DNA from 4 places in the Cobetia sp. 2AS genome. Region 3 is predicted to be linked to each of the others. Evidence: predicted binding sites of a transcription regulator. Region 3 holds the regulator's gene; each other region holds the start of a gene.
The links. The regulator sigma-54, encoded in region 3, starts transcription at its own class of promoters, with help from an activator protein. The targets are predictions, from matches to a motif close to TGGCACNNNNNTTGCTNT.

Region 1: a site for sigma-54 is predicted at 1,619-1,636, ahead of QD356_RS04450 (dimethylamine monooxygenase subunit DmmA family protein). Genes of this name have one in related genera too.
Region 2: a site for sigma-54 is predicted at 2,466-2,483, ahead of urtA (urea ABC transporter substrate-binding protein). Genes of this name have one in related genera too.
Region 4: a site for sigma-54 is predicted at 2,040-2,057, ahead of QD356_RS14260 (amino acid ABC transporter substrate-binding protein). Genes of this name have one in related genera too.

What each region holds. Positions count from the first base shown of each region.
Region 1 covers NZ_JARWKQ010000001.1:1,049,348-1,053,926, reverse strand. The annotation lists gene QD356_RS04455 (PDR/VanB family oxidoreductase) at 1-863, opposite strand, end outside; gene QD356_RS04450 (dimethylamine monooxygenase subunit DmmA family protein) at 848-1,534, opposite strand; gene QD356_RS04445 (FMN-binding glutamate synthase family protein) at 2,191-3,531, opposite strand; gene QD356_RS04440 (protein glxC) at 3,546-4,232, opposite strand; gene QD356_RS04435 (glutamine amidotransferase family protein) at 4,232-4,579, opposite strand, start outside.
Region 2 covers NZ_JARWKQ010000002.1:632,684-637,262, forward strand. The annotation lists gene urtB (urea ABC transporter permease subunit UrtB) at 1-979, opposite strand, end outside; gene urtA (urea ABC transporter substrate-binding protein) at 1,114-2,388, opposite strand; gene QD356_RS07785 (PLP-dependent aminotransferase family protein) at 2,937-4,358, shown strand.
Region 3 covers NZ_JARWKQ010000001.1:129,481-134,059, forward strand. The annotation lists gene QD356_RS00555 (PTS sugar transporter subunit IIA) at 1-114, opposite strand, end outside; gene raiA (ribosome-associated translation inhibitor RaiA) at 124-432, opposite strand; gene QD356_RS00565 (RNA polymerase factor sigma-54) at 1,093-2,541, opposite strand; gene lptB (LPS export ABC transporter ATP-binding protein) at 2,775-3,515, opposite strand; gene lptA (lipopolysaccharide transport periplasmic protein LptA) at 3,519-4,097, opposite strand; gene lptC (LPS export ABC transporter periplasmic protein LptC) at 4,206-4,579, opposite strand, start outside.
Region 4 covers NZ_JARWKQ010000005.1:218,338-222,916, reverse strand. The annotation lists gene QD356_RS14265 (amino acid ABC transporter permease) at 1-687, opposite strand, end outside; gene QD356_RS14260 (amino acid ABC transporter substrate-binding protein) at 929-1,954, opposite strand; gene speE (polyamine aminopropyltransferase) at 2,385-3,248, opposite strand; gene QD356_RS14250 (VanZ family protein) at 3,536-3,922, opposite strand; gene hemE (uroporphyrinogen decarboxylase) at 4,032-4,579, opposite strand, start outside.

The sequences.
Region 1 (4,579 bases), 920 kb from region 3:
TCGAGGAAGGCGTCACGGTGCTCCGCCTCCCCCTCCAGCATGTCGACCCGACACTGCCCGCAGACGCCGCCACGACACAGGCTCGTCACCTCGACACCGCTGCGCTCCAGCGCTTCCAGCATCGACTCCTGGGCGCCGACCGCCACTTCGACGCCGCTGGTGCGCGCCACGGCCGTGAAGGGAGTCCCCGGTTCCGGGGCGGCAAAGACCTCGTGGTGGATGCGCGCGAGACTCCAGTGCAGCTCGCGTGCCGCTTCCTTCACGGCATCGATCATGGCCTGCGGGCCGCAGAGATAGACGTGCGTGCCGGCGGGCTGACGCGCCAGCAAGGCCTTCAGATTCGGGCGTTCGAGGCGATGCTGGGTGATGTTGCCACTCGCCAGATAGGGCGCGGCCTCCGGGAAGCGGGCGACGTCGAGGTCCTGGCTGCGCAGGTGCAGCTCCCAGCTGGCGCCACGCCGCTCAAGCTCCGGCAGGTAGGAGAGAAACGGCGTGATGCCGATGCCGCCTGCCAGCATCAGGTGATGGCGCGCCTGCCAGTGCGGCAGAAACAGGTTGGCCGGCGGGCTGAGTTCCAGCTCGTCGCCGACCTGCACGCGGGAATGGATGGCTTCGGAGCCACCACGCGAGACCGGCTGACGACGCACCGCGATGCAGTAATGCGAGGGATCATCCGGCGGGCTGATCAATGAGTAGGCGTTGCGACACACCCGCCCCTCTCCCGGAATGCCCAGCACCACATGACTGCCCGGCGAGAACGGCGTGAAGGGGGAAGCCTCATCGGCAGGCACCAGAGTGAGACGGCGCACGCTGCTGCTGAGCTGATCGACCGCGGTGACCCGCGCCTTCATGAAGCGAGACATGGTGCCACCTCCTCCTGTGGGGGAATCTCTCCCGGGGCTTCCGCATCGATTCGCACGCCCATGTAGGCGCCGAGACGCTTGGAAAAATGATCACGCACTTCCAGCATCAAACCGCAGCCATCACAGGCTGCCGGCGAGTGGATGACATGCTCACTGACCTGCTGACAGTGCACGCAGAACACATGCCGCCCCAGGGCAGCGACCGGCAACATCACCATGTCATCCAGCAGCAGCCCCTGCTGCTGAGCCAGATTGGCGACCTGCCACACGAAATGCTCACTGCCGATGATGACCAGACACCCCGCGACACCGATCTCGCTGATGGCGCCGACCAGTGCGTCGCAGGCCTTCGGGCGGTCATCGACGTCATACCAGCGATGCAGGCGGGCGTTGTCGGCGGGCCCCGTGGGCAACGCCTCTGTTGCCGGGGCGGATTGCACGGCGCCTCCCACCTCGTGGCAGCCGAGCTGATCGAGCAGCGTACTGATCAGCTGACAATGCATCTGCAGCTGCTGACGGGCGTTGCCCGCCGCCTCACCAGTGCCTGGCAGGCTCTCGGGAGACTGGCACGCCACCAGATAGCGTTGGGCATCGGGCAGCGCCTCGATGCGTGGATAGTGTTGCCGACTTCGAATCCCGGCAGTGACAGAGGATGATTGCGGGCTTTTCATGACACGACCCTGCTCTGAGAAATTGTCCTTGTTGTAATGCCGCCGTCTTGACGATGACGTGCATCCGACTACCACTCCATTTCTTGAGCATATTTCGTGCCATTGACGGCAAAATCATTGCCCCACATGCTCGGCAAAATCGTCTGAAATCCCCACTTCACATATGAACAATCAATGAAGGTATTCACGCACCAAAACAGAACACAAAGCTCATGAATATCGGCTTGCATTCACCATTATTGCCCTGACCCAATCTCACCTCATAAGCCAATTGCTACGCTTGACATATTTCTCATTGAATATCTTCAAGACCCTGAAAGAATGGAAAAACTCTGCCTTGAGAAAATCACGACCCCTCCATCGACACGACACCATGTGTATCTCAATCATCAGCATTATGACGCGCTTTCGCTTGCATGATATCGGCCGGATTCCATGGTTGGACTCAGCACAAAAGAAAGCGCCTCACCGAAGGGGTGAGGCGCTCTAATGACTCGATGGAATCAGGTCAAATCTTTCTACATCAACCGGAGCAGAGTTCTTGTCACTGCGACAGCTTGCCAGGACAACATTGCGGCGAGCTTGCTGACAAAAGTCTCTGCACCTTTGCCATGACAATCATGCGCAATGGCACACTCACAAGAGAGATCGTGCCATCAGTAACCGCCCTGTCCCGGCACCCAGTTGGTGCCCGCCAACGGAACACGTGCCATGGCGGCCGCTTCCACATTCAGGGCGACCAGGTCTTCCGGTTCCAGATGATGCAGGTGTGACTTGCCACAGGCACGTGCCAGGGTCTGGGCTTCCAGCGTCAGCACGCGCAGGTAGTTGGCCAGACGCTTGCCGGCTGCGACCGGGTCCAGTCGCTGGCTCAGCTCCGGGTCCTGGGTGGAGATACCGGCCGGACACTTGCCATCCTGGAAGTCGTCATAGAAACCGGCGGCGGACCCCAGCTTATGATACTCATCGGCATAGCGCGGATGGTTGTCACCCAGCGCAATCAAGGCGGCGGTACCGATGGCCACGGCGTCGGCACCCAGCGCGATCGCCTTGGCCACATCGGCGCCGTTGCGAATCCCGCCGGAGACGATCAGCTGGACCTCACGGTGCAGGCCCATCTCCTGCAGTGCCTGAGTGGCCTGGGGGATGGCGGCCATGGTCGGGATGCCGACGTGTTCGATGAAGACATCCTGGGTGGCGGCGGTGCCGCCCTGCATTCCATCCAGCACGATGACATCCGCGCCCGCCTTCACCGCCAGCTTGACGTCGTAGTAGGTGCGGGTCGCGCCGATCTTGACGTAGATCGGCACCTGCCAGTCGGTGATCTCACGCAGTTCGGCAATCTTGATCGCCAGGTCATCCGGGCCGGTCCAGTCCGGGTGGCGACAGGCGCTGCGCTGGTCGATGCCCTGCGGCAGCGTACGCATGCCCGCGACCCGCTCGGAAATCTTCTGGCCCAGCAGCATACCGCCACCGCCGGGCTTGGCGCCCTGGCCGAGCACGACTTCAATGGCGTCGGCCTTGCGCAGGTCGTCCGGGTTCATGCCATAACGTGACGGCAGATACTGATAGACGAGGCGCGAGGACTGGCCGCGCTCTTCCGGGGTCATGCCGCCATCGCCGGTGGTGGTGGAGGTGCCGATTTCCGAGGCACCACGCCCCAGCGCTTCCTTGGCCTGAGCGGACAGGGCACCGAAGCTCATGCCGGCGATGGTCACCGGCGTGCTGATCACGACCGGCTTCCTGGCATGGCGCGTGCCGAGCACGACTTCGGTCTCGCACTTCTCGCGATAGCCTTCCAGTGGATAGCGCGACATGCTGGCGCCGAGGAACAGCAGGTCATCGAAATGCGGCACCTTGCGCTTGGCGCCCCAGCCACGGATATCGTAGATTCCCGTCTCCGCCGCCCGTTGGATCTCATGGATGACATCGCGGCCGAAGGTCGCAGATTCCCGCAGTGCCGGGTTGTAGGGCTGTGTTTGAGTCTCGTCGGTCATGTTGAGCATCCTGATCAGTAGGCTGAGGCGTTGTCGACCTTGAAGTGATAGAGCTGACGCGCAGATCCATAACGCGTGAAGCTGGCCGGGTCTTCATCGATTCCGGCACTCGCCAGCAACTCCGCCAGTTCTTCCAGGTGCTCGGCACGCATGTCCTTGGCGATGCAGTCCGCGCCCAGCGATGCGACCGTGCCCTTCACGTAGATTCGCGCTTCATAGAGCGAATCGCCGAGACCTTCACCGGCGTCGCCGCAGACCACCATGCGGCCCGCCTGGCCCATGAAGGCACTCATGGCCCCGATGTTGCCCTTGACGACGATATCCACGCCCTTCATCGAGATGCCGCAGCGCGCCGAGGCGTTGCCTTCGATGATCAGCAGGCCGCCGTGGGCGGTCGCGCCCGCGGACTGGGAAGCATCGCCCTTGACCCGCACGCAGCCGGACATCATGTTTTCCGCCACCCCGACCCCGGTGTTGCCGTGGATGGTGACGCTGGCCTTCTGGTTCATGCCCGCGCAGTAGTAGCCCGCATGGCCATCGATATCGACACTGATGTCGTCATTGATGCCGCAGGCGATGTTGTGGGCGCCGTCGGAATTGACCACTCGCCACTCACGCGCGTCCTTCAGGGTGTCGGCATCGTGCAGGGCCTGGTTCAATTCGCGCAGCCCTTCAACGGCCAGATCGTGTGTCTTCATCATTACGCGGCCTCCGAACGGGCGGTGTCTTTTTCCCACAGATACAGGCGGCCGGGTTCCGGCTCCCACACGCGGGCATCCTTGATGCCCGGCAGACTGGCCAGGGCACGGTATTCCGAGGCCATGGCCACGTAGTCATCGGTCTCGGCGATCACGGCTGGCTTGCAGGCGATCGGGTCACGTACCACGGCGAAGCCATCACGCGTGCCGATGGTGAAGGTGAAGAAGCCATCAAGGTCCTTCAGGGCGCCGGTGATCGCGGCTTCCAGGCTGTCGCCCTGCTCCAGACGCCAGGTCAGGTAGCCGGCGGCGACTTCGGAATCGTTGTCGGTCTCGAAGCTGATGCCCTC
Region 2 (4,579 bases), on a different contig from region 3:
GAAAGCCCGCCGGAATCGACAGCAGCAGCGCCAGACCCGGCTGCCCGGGCAGCAGCTGCTGCATGCCCCAGGTGGTGTAGGCGCCCAGCATGATCAGTTCGCCATGCGCCATGTTGATCACGCCCATGACACCGAAGGTGATGGCAAGCCCGATGGCGGCCAGCACCAGTACCGAGCCCAGCGAGAGGCCGAAATAGAGTGTCTCGAGCCCGCTGTTGAGCTGAAGCTTCTGCTCGATACCGGCCAGCGCCACCTTGGCGGCCTGGGCCAGCTGCGGATCATCACTCGCCGCGGCGCCATTGATGGCGGCGATCGCGGCGGCGTTCAGGCTGCCGGACAGTGTGTCCAGCGCTGCGGGGTCGCCAGTGGCTTCCAGCTGCTGGATAGCGAGCGCTTCCTTGAGCGTGGCGCGGATAGCGTCATCGCCTTCCTGCTCGATCAGGCTCGGCAGCCGCTCGGCCATGGCCTCATCGACACTGCCGCGCAGGCCGCGCGCCGCCGCGAGTCTGACCTCGGCATCCGGAGAAGACAGGTCGATCATCGACAGCACGCCATCGATATGCCCACGCAGCGAGTTGTTGCTGCGCAGTGCCTTGAGGTCGCGGCGCGAGACCTTGCCCGCCGATTCTCCCGACAGGGCGTCGGAGACGGCCCATTCGCGGCCGCGATTGTTGTCGATGATCAAGAAGCGCTCGGCGTCCTTGAGACGAGCCAGCTTGCTGGCAGAAAAGGCTTCCAGCCAGCCACGTGCACGTGCATCGCCGCTCATCGCGATCTCATCGATCACGGCCGGCTTGGCCGGGTTGCGTGCCTCGGCAAGCCGAGTCAACAGGGATTGAGCAGCGCCATCGGACAGGCGCGCAGACTGGCCAGTCGCGGACTCGGACTGGGCAGCGGCAAACAGGGGGAATGACAGAAGACAGACCAGCAGCATCCACTGCCAGCACCCGCGGAACATCGTTGCAACGGAGATAGACATCAAGAAGGCCATCCATGGTGAACGCGCAAAGGCGTCATCAGTCTCCGAGGGCATCGCGGCCTCGAAGCTGACACTCAACGAGGCGGCATGCAGGCTCACCTGCACGCCGCCTCGCTCTCAGAACGTGCTACGCATCATTGCGCCGCCACGCTCTGTTGAGCCCCACAGGAATGGGTCACGACATTGTAGTTGCCGCATTCCATCGGCTTGCGCCAGTCACTGATCAGGTCCTTGGAACCTTCCAGATAGTCAGACCAGGCATCGCCTGCCACGGTGGACGGGGTCTGCCAGACGACGGAGAACTGGCCGTTGTCCTGGATCTCGCCGATCAGCACCGGCTTGGTGATGTGATGGTTGGGCATCATGGTGGCGTAGCCGCCGGTCAGATTGGGCACCGAGACACCGATGATGGCGTCCTTGACCGCATCGACCTCGACGCTGCCGGCCTTGCGCGCGGCTTCCATCCACATGTTGAAGCCGATGTAGTGGGCTTCCATCGGGTCGTTGGTGACCGCATCTTCCTTGCCGGTGTAATCGATCCACTCATCGATGAAGTCGTAGTTGGTGTCGCTGTCCACGCTCATGAAGTAGTTCCAGGCGGCCAGGTGGCCAACCAGCGGCGCGGTATCGATGCCCGAGAGTTCCTGCTCGCCCACCGAGAAGGCCACCACCGGGATGTCTTCGGCATTGATGCCCTGGTTGGCCAGCTCACGGTAGAACGGCACGTTGGCATCGCCATTGATGGTGGACACCACGGCCGTCTTCTTGCCGGCACTGCCGAAGGACTTGATGTCCGAGACGATGGACTGCCAGTTGGAATGGCCGAAGGGGGTGTAATTGACCATCACATCCGCGTCCGCCACGCCCTTCGACTTGAGGTAGGCGGCCAGGATCTTGTTGGTGGTACGCGGATAGACATAATCCGTGCCCGCCAGCACCCAGCGCTCCACGCCCACGTCGTTCATCAGGTAATCCACTGCCGGAATCGCCTGCTGATTGGGCGCCGCCCCGGTGTAGAAGACATTCTCCGAGGACTCCTCGCCCTCATACTGCACCGGGTAGAACAGCAGGCCGTTGAGCTCCTCGACCACCGGCAGCACTGACTTGCGCGAGACGGACGTCCAGTTGCCGAAGATCACGTCGACCTTGTCCTGCGCCAGCAGCTCACGCGCCTTCTCGGCGAACAGCGGCCAGTTGGAGGCCGGATCGACCACGACAGGCTCCAGCTTGCGTCCCAGCAGCCCGCCCTGCTCGTTCTGCTTCTCGATCAGCATCAACATGGTGTCTTTCAGTGTCGATTCACTGATCGCCATGGTGCCGGACAGTGAATGCAGGATGCCGACCTTGATCGGCCCCTCTTCTGCCTGAGCGACATTGGCCAGCGAGAAACCGACACAGGCGGATAGCATTGCGGCAGCGATTTTCTTGTTCACGACATTCCCTCGTGTCTTGTTGTACTTGTTGTACTTGTTGTCCCGACTGAGGTAGTGCAATCGATGTGCCAGCCGCACACTGACGCCGCCGGTCAGCGGCCAGACAAGAAAGCGACAGCGGCGAGATAGAAGAGAGACAGGGAGAGAGACGGGCAGAAAGACAGGGAGAAAGTCTGGGCAAAAACAGTGGAAAGACCGAGAAAGGATGAAGAGAAACGCGAGACATGATGAGAGCGAGCGAAGCACAGCGACACTGCTCAAGCGCAGCGCTGCACCAGTATGATGCGCTTCTCACAAGCCCTCGCCTTGCCTTGCACCAGATGGGTGAGAAGAGCACTGGGCGTGGCCCTGTGCGTGGTGCAGGGCGTGGCGCTCGCCGCCGACAGGGCCTCCCATCAGGCCGAACGTAAGCGATGGAAGCTGGTGAGATTGGTGCATCCACTACGACGCCCAAACGTCACTGTCTATCAACACTGCGGTATCCTTGCCCTCTCTCTTTCTCTCTCCCCGTCAGGAAATCCCCCATGAAGCGTTATGAACGCTTTGCCGCCGAGATCTCCAACCTGATTCGTACCGGCATTCTCGCACCGGGTGAGCGCGTGCCGTCGGTGCGTCAGGCCAGCAAGGCGCATGGCATCAGCCCCTCCACCGTCTTCCAGGCATATTACCTGCTGGAGAATCAGGGCCTGATCAGTGCGCGGCCGCGCTCAGGGTATTTCGTGCGTGACAATGCCTCGCGGATACTCGATGAGCCGCATGCCGCCCTGCAGCAGCAAGCCCCTTCCGATGTCGCCGTCAGTGAACTGGTGTTCTCGGTGCTGGGCTCACTGCGCGACAACGATACCGTCCCCTTCGGCTCTGCCTTCCCGAGCCCGGAGCTCTTCCCCCTCGCGCGGCTTGCGACCAGTATGACGCGTGGGCTGCGCCAACTGTCATCGCATGCCGTGATCTCCGACATGACCACAGGCCATCCTGACCTGTGCCGACAGATCGCTCAGCGCTACATGGTCAACGGCATGCAGCTGCCGACGGAGGAGCTGGTGATCACCAATGGCGCCATGGAGGCGCTCAATCTTGGCCTGCAATGTGTCACCCAGCCCGGGGACCTTGTCGCCATCGAGGCGCCGGCCTTCTATGCCACGCTTCAGGTGCTTGAGCGGCTCAAGCTGCGCGCGGTGGAAATTCCGGTACACCCACGCGACGGGATTGATCTCGTGGTACTCGAGAATCGTCTGGAGACGCTGCCCATCAAGGCCTGCTGGTTCATGAGTCATCTGCAGAATCCGCTGGGGGCCAGCCTGAGCGATGCACGCAAGGCCGAACTGTATGCGCTGCTCTGCCGTCATCAGCTACCGATGCTGGAGGATGATGTCTACGCGGAACTGTATTTCGATCAACGTGCCGAGGTGTCGCCCCCGCAACCCGTCAAGGCGCTGGATGTCGAGGGTCTGGTGATGCACTGCGGGTCGTTCTCCAAGTGCCTGGCGCCGGGCTATCGGGTGGGCTGGATATCCGCTGGGCGGCATACCCGGGAGATTTCGCGCCTCAAGTTGATGACGACCATCTCGCCATCGCTGCCTGCCCAGGTAGCCCTGGCCGACTACCTCCAGAACGGCGGCTACGACCGCCACCTGCGCAAGCTACGCCTGGCGCTCGAGACCCAGCAGACGGCCATGCTGGCAGCCATTGATCGCTACTTCCCAGAAGACACCCGCGTCACCCATCCCCACGGGGGCTATTTCCTGTGGTGCGAGCTTCCCGAGCACATCGACTCGCTGGCCCTGTTTCAACAGGCGCTGGCCCACGGCATCAGTCTGGCACCGGGGCCCATCTTCTCGGCCACCCAGGGCTTCAAGCATTGCATTCGCTTGAGCTACGGCCACCCGTGGGATGCGGCGTCAGAGCGCGCCATGCAGACATTGGGTGAATTGCTCAAGGCAGCCTGAAACGCGGACCGCTCAGGCTGCATACGAGATGCGAGGTACGAAGAGCGACTTGAGTATGTGCGCGCACGAGTGTGCATGAGTGCGCGCAAATGCCGCAGCCCTTGTGGCCGCCTTGCCACACAGTCTTCACGCGTTATCCGCGGGGGCGAAAACAGCCTTATGCGGCGCATGTCACTCGCGCGCCAGCCGCTTGCCACGCCTTGCTTGCGCACCTTGTTGCG
Region 3 (4,579 bases):
GCTGGGAATGTTCTGTGCGATGAAGGTGCTGAAGAATTCAAGCACCCGCTTCTTGCTCCCCCCGGGGACACCGTAAAGCGTGCGCTCGGGGGGAAGGATCTGATCAAGTGTCATGGCGGAAGGTCAACGGGTCCCGGTGCCCTGAGAGCGAGCCTGGGACTTTTCCTTGTGTTTGACCAGCTGGCGATCCAGCTTGTCGGCGAGCGCGTCGATGGCAGCGTACATGTTGGGGTCTTCTGCCAGGGCGTGGAGGTCAGCGCCTGCCGCATGCAAGGTGCAGGCAGCCTGCTGGCGCTCCTTCTCGATCGACAGAGTCACCTGAACATTGGTGATGTTGTCGTAATGCCGTTCGAGGCGAGCGAGCTTCTCGTTGACGTAATCGCGGAGAGGATCGGTAAGTTCCACATGATGCCCGGTGATATTCACTTGCATGGACACGCTCCTTTATCCAGCGGGTTGCCATTCAATTGTAACCCTTTTTGACTACGAGCAAACCCTGATCGGACGCTCTGCAACAGGCTTGACGGCCACCGTCTGGCGATGTTTTCGCACCCTTGCCAGTGGCGTCAGATGTCGTGAGCGTCTGTACCGACAATGCCCAAGCTTTGCGCAAAGATCAACGCTGCGCTGCATCGTGGCTCAGTGCTTGTCTTCAACTCAGTGAGGGGTATCGGAGTGGACTTCAAGGGCACGTCTGGTGGGTGGTGCGTGAAAGACGCGCAAGAAGGCGGGTTTTCGTCGCCAATCCCTGCATGTACGTCACCTTTCAGGCGCTCCGATTGCGTGGAGCAAGCGGCGTTCCGGGAGGTTCACCGGGTGTCATCCAGGTGCAATACGCGCAAAAGTGACTTTAAAAACATGCGATTGACGGTGAATGACGCTGCCGTAACGGCGGTTTTTTACCGTCATCCTGCGCGCCGTCATGTGCCATGACGGGCAATTGGCGAGCGGTTGCCGGGATGACAGGGAACGCGACAGGCGTACCGCTGCCCGCGAAGTCAGAGGCTGATGAGCGGAAAATCCAGCGCTTGAGGTTGGCGGCGGCTGCCATTGTGGAGGTGAAAGCAGGGCATGGCAGCCGCAGGTGACGGGTCAGGCCAGACGCTTGCGCTCGCTGGAGGAGGGGATGCCCATCGCTTCGCGATACTTGGCCACGGTACGACGTGCGACCTCGATGCCATCGCTGGCGAGCAGATCGACCAGCCGCGAGTCGGAGAGAGGCTTGCGGGCCGGCTCTTCCGCGATCAGCTTGCGGATGCGGGCACGAATGGCGGTGCTTGAGTGAGCGTCGCCATTGCCGCTGCCACCGACCTGGCTCGAGAAGAAGAACTTGAGCTCGAAGACGCCGCGCGGGGTGTGGATGTACTTCTGGGTCGTGACCCGCGAGATGGTCGATTCGTGCATCTCGACCACTTCGGCGATGTTGGCCAGAATCAGCGGCTTCATGCCTTCCTCGCCTTGCTCGAGGAAGTCGATCTGGCGTGCCATGATCTCGCGGCCGACCTTGAGCAGGGTGTCATTGCGTGATGACAGGCTCTTCATCAGCCAGCGCGCTTCCTGCAGGTTGTCCTTGAGAAAGGTGTTGTCGGCGGACTTGTCGGCACGCTTGATCAGTGCGGCGTATTCCGGCTGGATGCGCAGCTTGGGCAGCGCTTCCGGGTTGAGCTCGACCTGCCAGCCATGCCGGGTATGGCGCACCAGCAGATCAGGGATCACGTAATCGCTGGCGGGCTCGCCCCAGGCGGATGCCGGACGCGGATCGAGCGCGCGCACCAGGCGGATGACGTGGTCCAGCTCGTCATCGTCAAGGCTCAGGCGCCGCTTGAGCAGCTTGCGATCATCGTTGCCCAGTGCCTCGAGGAATTGGCGTACCAGGCGGCGCGCCTGCGCCAGCAGCGGCAGATCATCCGGCAGCAGCGCCAGTTGCAGCAGCAGGCATTCGCGCAGATCACGGGCAAAGACGCCGGTCGGGTCGAACTGCTGCAGACGCAGCAATACCTGCTCGAGCTCGGAGGCCTTGAGGCCGGGCAGGCCCTGGCCACGCAGGCCATCGACCAGCTCATCGAGAGACAGGCTCAGATAGCCGGCACCGTCGACGGCATCGATCAGGCTCTCCGCCATCTGGCGTTCACGGCCATCGAGGTCGGTCATCGCCAGCTGCCAGCGCAGGTGGTCCTGCAGGCTCTCGACGCTGGTATTGCGATCGAAGTCCGGCCCTTCCTCGCTCCCGCTGCCACTGCCGGAGCTGGTCAGGCTACCGGCGTGGTCCTGGTAGAGGTCCGACCAGTCACTGTCGAGGGGGTATTCCTCGGGAATCTCGCTCGAGGAGTCGGCAGTGGAGATCTCGCTCGAATCCTGTGTCTCGACGACATCCAGCGACTCGTAGTCCTCGTCGAGCTCCAACATGGGGTTGGACTCGAGGGCTTGCTGAATCTCCTGACGCAGGTCGAGCGTCGACAGCTGCAGCAGCTGGATCGCTTGCTGGAGCTGCGGCGTCATGGTCAGCGAGGTGCCGAGGCGGAGTTGCAGGGTGGGTTTCATGGAGTCAGTCAATTCACGGCAAAGGAACGTGCTTACTACGCTATACCGTGACTCGGGGCACTGACAAGTGGTTGTCGTGAATATTCAAGCAACTTGCATGCCATGTTTCCACCAAGGTGGTATGGACGTCATGCATGCGTCTGATGTCAGACATGAAAAAGCCGCTACGCGATAAAATCACGCAGCGGCTTTTGAAGCTTTTGCCTCGCGAGGACTCAGCGCAGCCGCTGACCCTAGAGCGTGAACTCGTGACCCAGGTAGACGTCGCGCACCTGCTGGTTGGCCAGGATGGAGTCCGCGTCACCGTGGGCGATGATCTGGCCATCGCCGACGATATAGGCGGTGTCACAGATATCGAGTGTCTCGCGCACGTTGTGGTCGGTGATCAGCACACCGATGCCACGATCGCGCAGTTGGCGCACGATGCTCTTGATCTCGCCCACCGAGATGGGGTCGACGCCGGCAAAGGGCTCATCGAGCAGTACGAAGTCCGGCTCGGTGGCAAGCGCCCGGGCGATCTCGACCCGTCGACGCTCACCACCGGACAGGCTCATACCGGCGCTGGCGCGGATGTGCGTGATGCTGAATTCCTCGAGCAACTCTTCAAGGCGTGCCTTGCGGCCATTGCGATCCAGGTCCTTGCGGGTCTCCAGAATCGCCATGATGTTGTCGGCCACCGACAGCTTGCGGAAGATCGACGCTTCCTGCGGCAGATAGCCGATGCCGGCGCGTGCACGCTGATGCATGGCGGCAGCGGAGAGGTCCTTGTCATCGATGGAGACGTTGCCGGCATCGGCGCGCACCAGTCCGACGATCATGTAGAACGAGGTCGTCTTGCCGGCGCCGTTGGGGCCCAGCAGGCCGACGATGTCGCCTTGGCGGATCTCCAGCGAGATGTCCTTGACCACCTTGCGGCCCTTGTAGGCCTTGGCCAGATGGCGAGCGCTCAGCGTACGCGGAGTAGCAGCAGTCATGACTCAGTTTTCCTTGCTGGCATTGGTGCCGCGCGGCGTCAGGGTCATGTGCACGCGACCGCCTTCGGTCTGCTGTGCCGTCTTGCTGTTGTTGGCGTTCACCTGGCGCTTGTCGAGGAAGTACTCCACGTAGCCGCCTTCGAAGGTGTCATCGCCTTTCTCGAGACGCGCATTGCCGACCAGCTCCACGCGGCGCTCCAGCGCATGGTAGCGGATGGTGTCGGCCCAGCCCTTGACCAGCTTCTCGTCGGGTGCGGGTTGCTGTTCCAGGTAGGCACGCTTGCCGGTGGCCTTGACCAGCGAGATCTCGCCGCTGCCGGCGCGACTGATATCGACGCGGCTGGCATCGAGTTTCATGCTGCCCTGGCGCATTTCCACCTGGCCGGTGTAGGTGGCGGTGCCGGCCTTGTCATCGAGCGACAGGGCGTCCGCGGCGATGTTGATCGGCTGGCTGGCATCGCTGTCCAGCGCCATGGCGGCCGGGGCGAAGGTGGACATACCCAGTGCCAGGCAGAGCGCCATGACACCGCTGTTGAGGGTCTGGCGACAGGCCGTCAAGGGCTTGCGAGTCGTGGAAGTCATGGTGGCTCCTTGGCATGACGGGGTCGCCGCCCGAGCAATGATGCCATCGAGCGGCAGAGAAGAAGGTGTTGCGGCGCGGGTCATGGCGTGACGGCCAGCCCGGCGGGTTCATTCACCGCTGGCAGGCGCTGCCTCGAAGGTGCTGTTGACGCGCCCATCATCGGAGGTGGTGCTGTCGGTGGCCGAGTCGATGCGCTCGGCTTCCTTGCTGGCCTCGCTCTGGCCTGTGCCGGGTTGCAGGACGCTGCGAACACGGCCCTGCAGCACGGCGGAATCCTGTGAGAGGTCGGCGCTGAAGCTGTCGCTTTCGACATGCTGGCCATTCTGGGTGATCACGACCGGCACGTCACTCCAAGCGCGATTCTGGTCACGGCTGTAGTGCAGGACATCGGTATCGAGGGTCCAGCGGTCATCGGGCTGGCGCAGTCTGGCATTGCCCTCGAGGGTGAAGGTGTCGCCGCCGGCACTCAACACGCCACTGT
Region 4 (4,579 bases), on a different contig from region 3:
CACGATGATCAGGCCGAGCGAGATCCAGCCCGCCGGCAGGCGCTGACCGGTACGTGCCTGACGCTGACGGTTCCAGTAGCTGAAGATGCCGCTGGCGACGACGGCCAGCACGAACACGGCAATCACCACCGAGAAACCGCTGGAGGTGATGGGGGCCGGCACGAACAGACCGCGCACATTGAGGAAGAACGCCTCGCCCAGCGACAGCGAGCCACGCGGACTCGGCAGGGTTCTCAGGACGGCGAAATACCAGAAGAAGATCTGCAGCAGCAGCGGGATGTTGCGGAAGACTTCGATATAGACCGCCGCCAGCCGTGAGATCAGCCAGTTGGGGGACAGACGCGCGACCCCCATGACGAAGCCGATCACGGTCGCGGCAATGACACCCAGTGCGGATATCAACAAGGTATTGAGCAGGCCGACGATGAAGGTATCGCCATAGGTGGATTGCTCGGAATAGTCGATCAGGCTCTGCAGGATGCCAAAGCCTGCGGTGTTGTCCAGAAAGGCAAAGCCGGTGGTGATGCCACGGCTTTCGAGGTTGGTCAGGGTATTGCTGACGATGATCGCCAACACACCGAACACGCCTGCCAGCATCAATAGCTGGAAGATCAGTGCCCGCTTGGCCGGGTCACGCCAGAATGGCGGCTTGACCGTGGCCGGCGGGCGAGAAGCAGGTTGTGTCATACAGGCAATCTCCGCCGGAAAGCTATGCGACTTCCGCCTGCCGTCCTATCGAACGGCAGATCAGTTATCTCTCGGCACACGATGAATGGGTCACGAGGAACAGGCTGGGCCTCATTAACCGGGGCCCACATGACGCTGGCCAGAGGAAGTGGAGCAAGACGCTCACTTCCCCTGGCCAGCGTCCTTGCTCAGCCTGTCATGAGGGGCAAGGCCCACCCGCAGTACAGGGCGAGCCCGCGCATCAGCGAACCGGCGGGGCGTACTGGACGCCGCCATCGGTCCACAGTGCGTTCAAGCCGCGCTCGATACCCAGTGCGGAGCCGGTACCGACGTTGCGCTCGAACATCTGGCCGTAGTTACCGACCTGCTTGATGACCTGGTAGGCCCAGTCAGCCGGCAACCCCATGGCTTCCCCGTAGTTGCCATCGGCACCGACCAGGCGCGCGACGTTCGGGTTGGTGTCCGACTTCTTCTCTTCGATGTTGTCGGAGCTCAGCCCCATCTCTTCGGCGTTGATCTGGGCGAACAGGGTCCATTTGACGATGTTGAACCACTGGTCATCACCCTGACGGACGACGGGGCCCAGCGGTTCCTTGGAGATGACTTCCGGCAGCACCATCGCGGACGCCGGATCGGAGAGCTTGATACGCAGTGCGTAGAGCTGGGATTGGTCGGAGGTCAGGACGTCACAACGACCGGCCTCGAAGCCCTTGACGGTCTGGTCGGAGGTATCGAAGACGACCGGCTCGAAGGACATGTCGTTCAGGCGGAAATAGTCCGCCAGGTTGAGCTCGGTGGTGGTGCCGGACTGGATGCAGACGGCTGCCCCGTCCAGCTCCTTGGCACTGGAGACGCCCAGGTCCTTGCTGACCATGAAGCCCTGGCCGTCGTAATAGTTCACGCCAGCGAAGTTGAGGCCCAGTGAGGTGTCACGGGTCGCCGTCCAGGTGGTGTTGCGGGACAGGACATCAATCTCGCCGGACTGCAGCGCGGTGAAACGCTCCTTGGCCGTCAGCGGTACATAGCGCACCTTGCTGGCATCGCCCAGCACGGCTGCCGCGACGCCGCGGCAGACGTCGACATCGAGGCCCTGCCAGTTACCGGCGTCATCCGGTGCCGAGAAGCCCGGCAAGCCGGTGCTGACGCCACACTGGACAAAGCCCTTTTCCTTGACGCTATCCAGGGTCGCGGCACTGGCGCCTGTCGCCATGGAGGCGGCCAGGACAGCGGCGCTAGCGATCAGCAGTGGCTTCTTGTTGTTATGCATCGTGATTCCCTCGCGAAAGTCTGGAGTCCGCTCGATCAGCCTCGAGTCAGAAGTGGTGCAATGCATTGCATGGCACCTACCGACAATAGCAAGCCGCGTTCCAATTTCCGCCTATCGCGTGATCCGCTGCGTTCAACGCTGAAAAAAGCGCTAAAACCCAGTGATATAGGCCAAAGCCTCGGGGTGGGGCGGCGGATCATTCCGCGCGATTGCCGCGCAGTTAGGCTCATGGCGAGACCAGTTCGCCTCATATCGGTGCAAAATAAAAACGGCCGTTTCATTGCGAAACGGCCGTTGGCGGTGCAGCGATGTGGCGCGAGTGGCAGATTGCGACCAATGTCTCGGTCTTACTGACTCAACGCTTGTTCATCCCATCAGGCACGTTTTCGTGCCTGATGGGGCTTCCCTGCCACCGCAAGGTGCATGCAGATCACTTCTCCAGCAGGCGCTGCATGAAGGGCGGCAGCACCAGGGCGGCGCGATGGCCTTCGACGGTATAGAAGTCACGCGCGAAGGTGGCGGCAGCGGCATCTTCCTCGCGGAAGGACTTCACGTCACAGCCCTTGCCCGCCAGAGTGCAGCTCCACCAGCCGGACGGATACACCGGCTGCGGGAACGGCAGGGTCGCGACGCTATCAAAGCCCGCTTCGCCCATGTCGTTGCGCAGGTCCTTGATGATGGAATCGGTGTGATAGAGCGGGGACTCGCTCTGCTGCACCATCAGGCCGCCCTGCTTGAGGATACGATGGCAGCGCTTGAGGAAGTCAGTCTTGAACAGACCTTCCGCCGGGCCGACCGGGTCGGTGGAATCGACGATCAGCACATCGATGCTCTCGTCCGGGCAGTTGTCGACCCACTTGACGCCATCCTCGAACAGCAGCTCGGCGCGCGGGTCGTCATTGGACTCGACCAGCGCCGGGAAGAATTGCTCGGAGGCACGCGTGACCGCCGGATCGATATCGATCTGGGTGACCTTCTCCACGCCCGGGTGCTTGAGCACCTCACGCAGGGTGCCGCAATCGCCACCGCCGATGATGACGACACGCTTGGGGTCTGCATGAGCGAACAGCGCCGGATGCGACATCATCTCGTGATAGAGGAAGTTGTCACGGTCAGTCAGCATCACGCAGCCGTCCAGCACCATCAGGTTGCCGTAGGTCTCGGTGGCATAGACTTCGAGGTGCTGATAAGGGGTCTGCTCGTCATGCAGCTTGTGGCTGACCTTGAGCGAGAAGGCGCTGCCGTGGCGATCGAAGATTTCAGTAAACCAGGAGCCATCGAGACGTTCGGTCATGGGGGACCCTCGCATTGGATATCACAGACGGGATATCAAGGTATGGATAGAGACGGCACGATGGCCATCGGAAATTGCGCCAATCAGCACTGCGCCAGCGTCAGGCCGGCAGTTCACGGCCCGCATGAAGACCATGCGGCGTGATGTCGTGATACGCGACATGCCGGGCAAGCGCCAACATGGCGCAGGCGCTGCACCATAGCCAAAGACGGCCGGAGTGGAAAGTGTTGATGCATGACAATTTCAGACAGGCCGCGTATCGATGACACGCGGCCCGGAGGAGAGGCTCAGCGAGAGGCCGGCCCGAGGCGGACCAGATGCAGAATCAGCCTGGCGCACTGAAACACTCCCAGCCCGATGAGGATGCCGGCGAGGTCCGCCAGTGCATCCAGCACCTCAGCGCCGCGATAGGGAATCGCCAGCTGCAGACATTCGATGGCGACGCCCAGCAGCAGCAGTGCCGGCAGGATGATCAAGCTGGTCAAGCCCGCCAGCCGTGTGGTCAGCGCCAGCAACGCGAAGGCGGAGAAATGCTGCAGCTTGTCCCAGGGGAAGGTCTGCTCCGGATGCGGCACGCCCGGGGAGAGCGTGCCGAACAGGATCAGCAACAGGCACAGCAGCGCCACGAATGCCCAGCCGCGGCGCGGGATGAGACGCTGCTCGACCGGCGTCATGCTGACACCCCCGCTGGCCGGCGCCCTTCTGCTTGCTGCCCTGCTGCTTGCCACCTTCTATAGGCAGCAACAGGGGTGGCAGCAGAGAAGGCCATGACGGGCTCTCCCATCAGCCGCGGGCGACCGGTGTCGCATTGGCGGCGTCATCCTGATGGTAGGCCGGGCTCAGCTCGTGCAGCGCGTCCATCAGGGCATTGACGTTACCCGGGTCGGTGAACTGGCTGATGCCGTGCCCCAGGTTGAAGATGTGGCCCGGGCCCTGGCCGTAGCTATCGAGGATACGCCCGACTTCGGCACGAATGGCGGCCGGCGTACCGAACAGCGCATTCGGGTCCAGGTTGCCCTGCAGGGCCACCCGGTGGCCGACACGCTCACGCGCATTGGACATCTCGGTGGTCCAGTCGAGGCCGACGGCATCACAGCCGGTGGCAGCGATGTGCTCGAGCCACTGGCCACCATTCTTGGTGAACAGGATCACCGGTACACGGTTGCCTTCGCTGTCCGGCTTGAGGCCAGCGACGATCTGCTCCATGTAGCGCAGCGAGAACTCGAGATAGGCTGGCGTGGACAGGGTGCCGCCCCAGGTATCGAAGATCTGCACCGCCTGAGCACCCGCGGCAATCTGGGCGTTCAGGTAGTCGGTGACGGCCTGCGCCA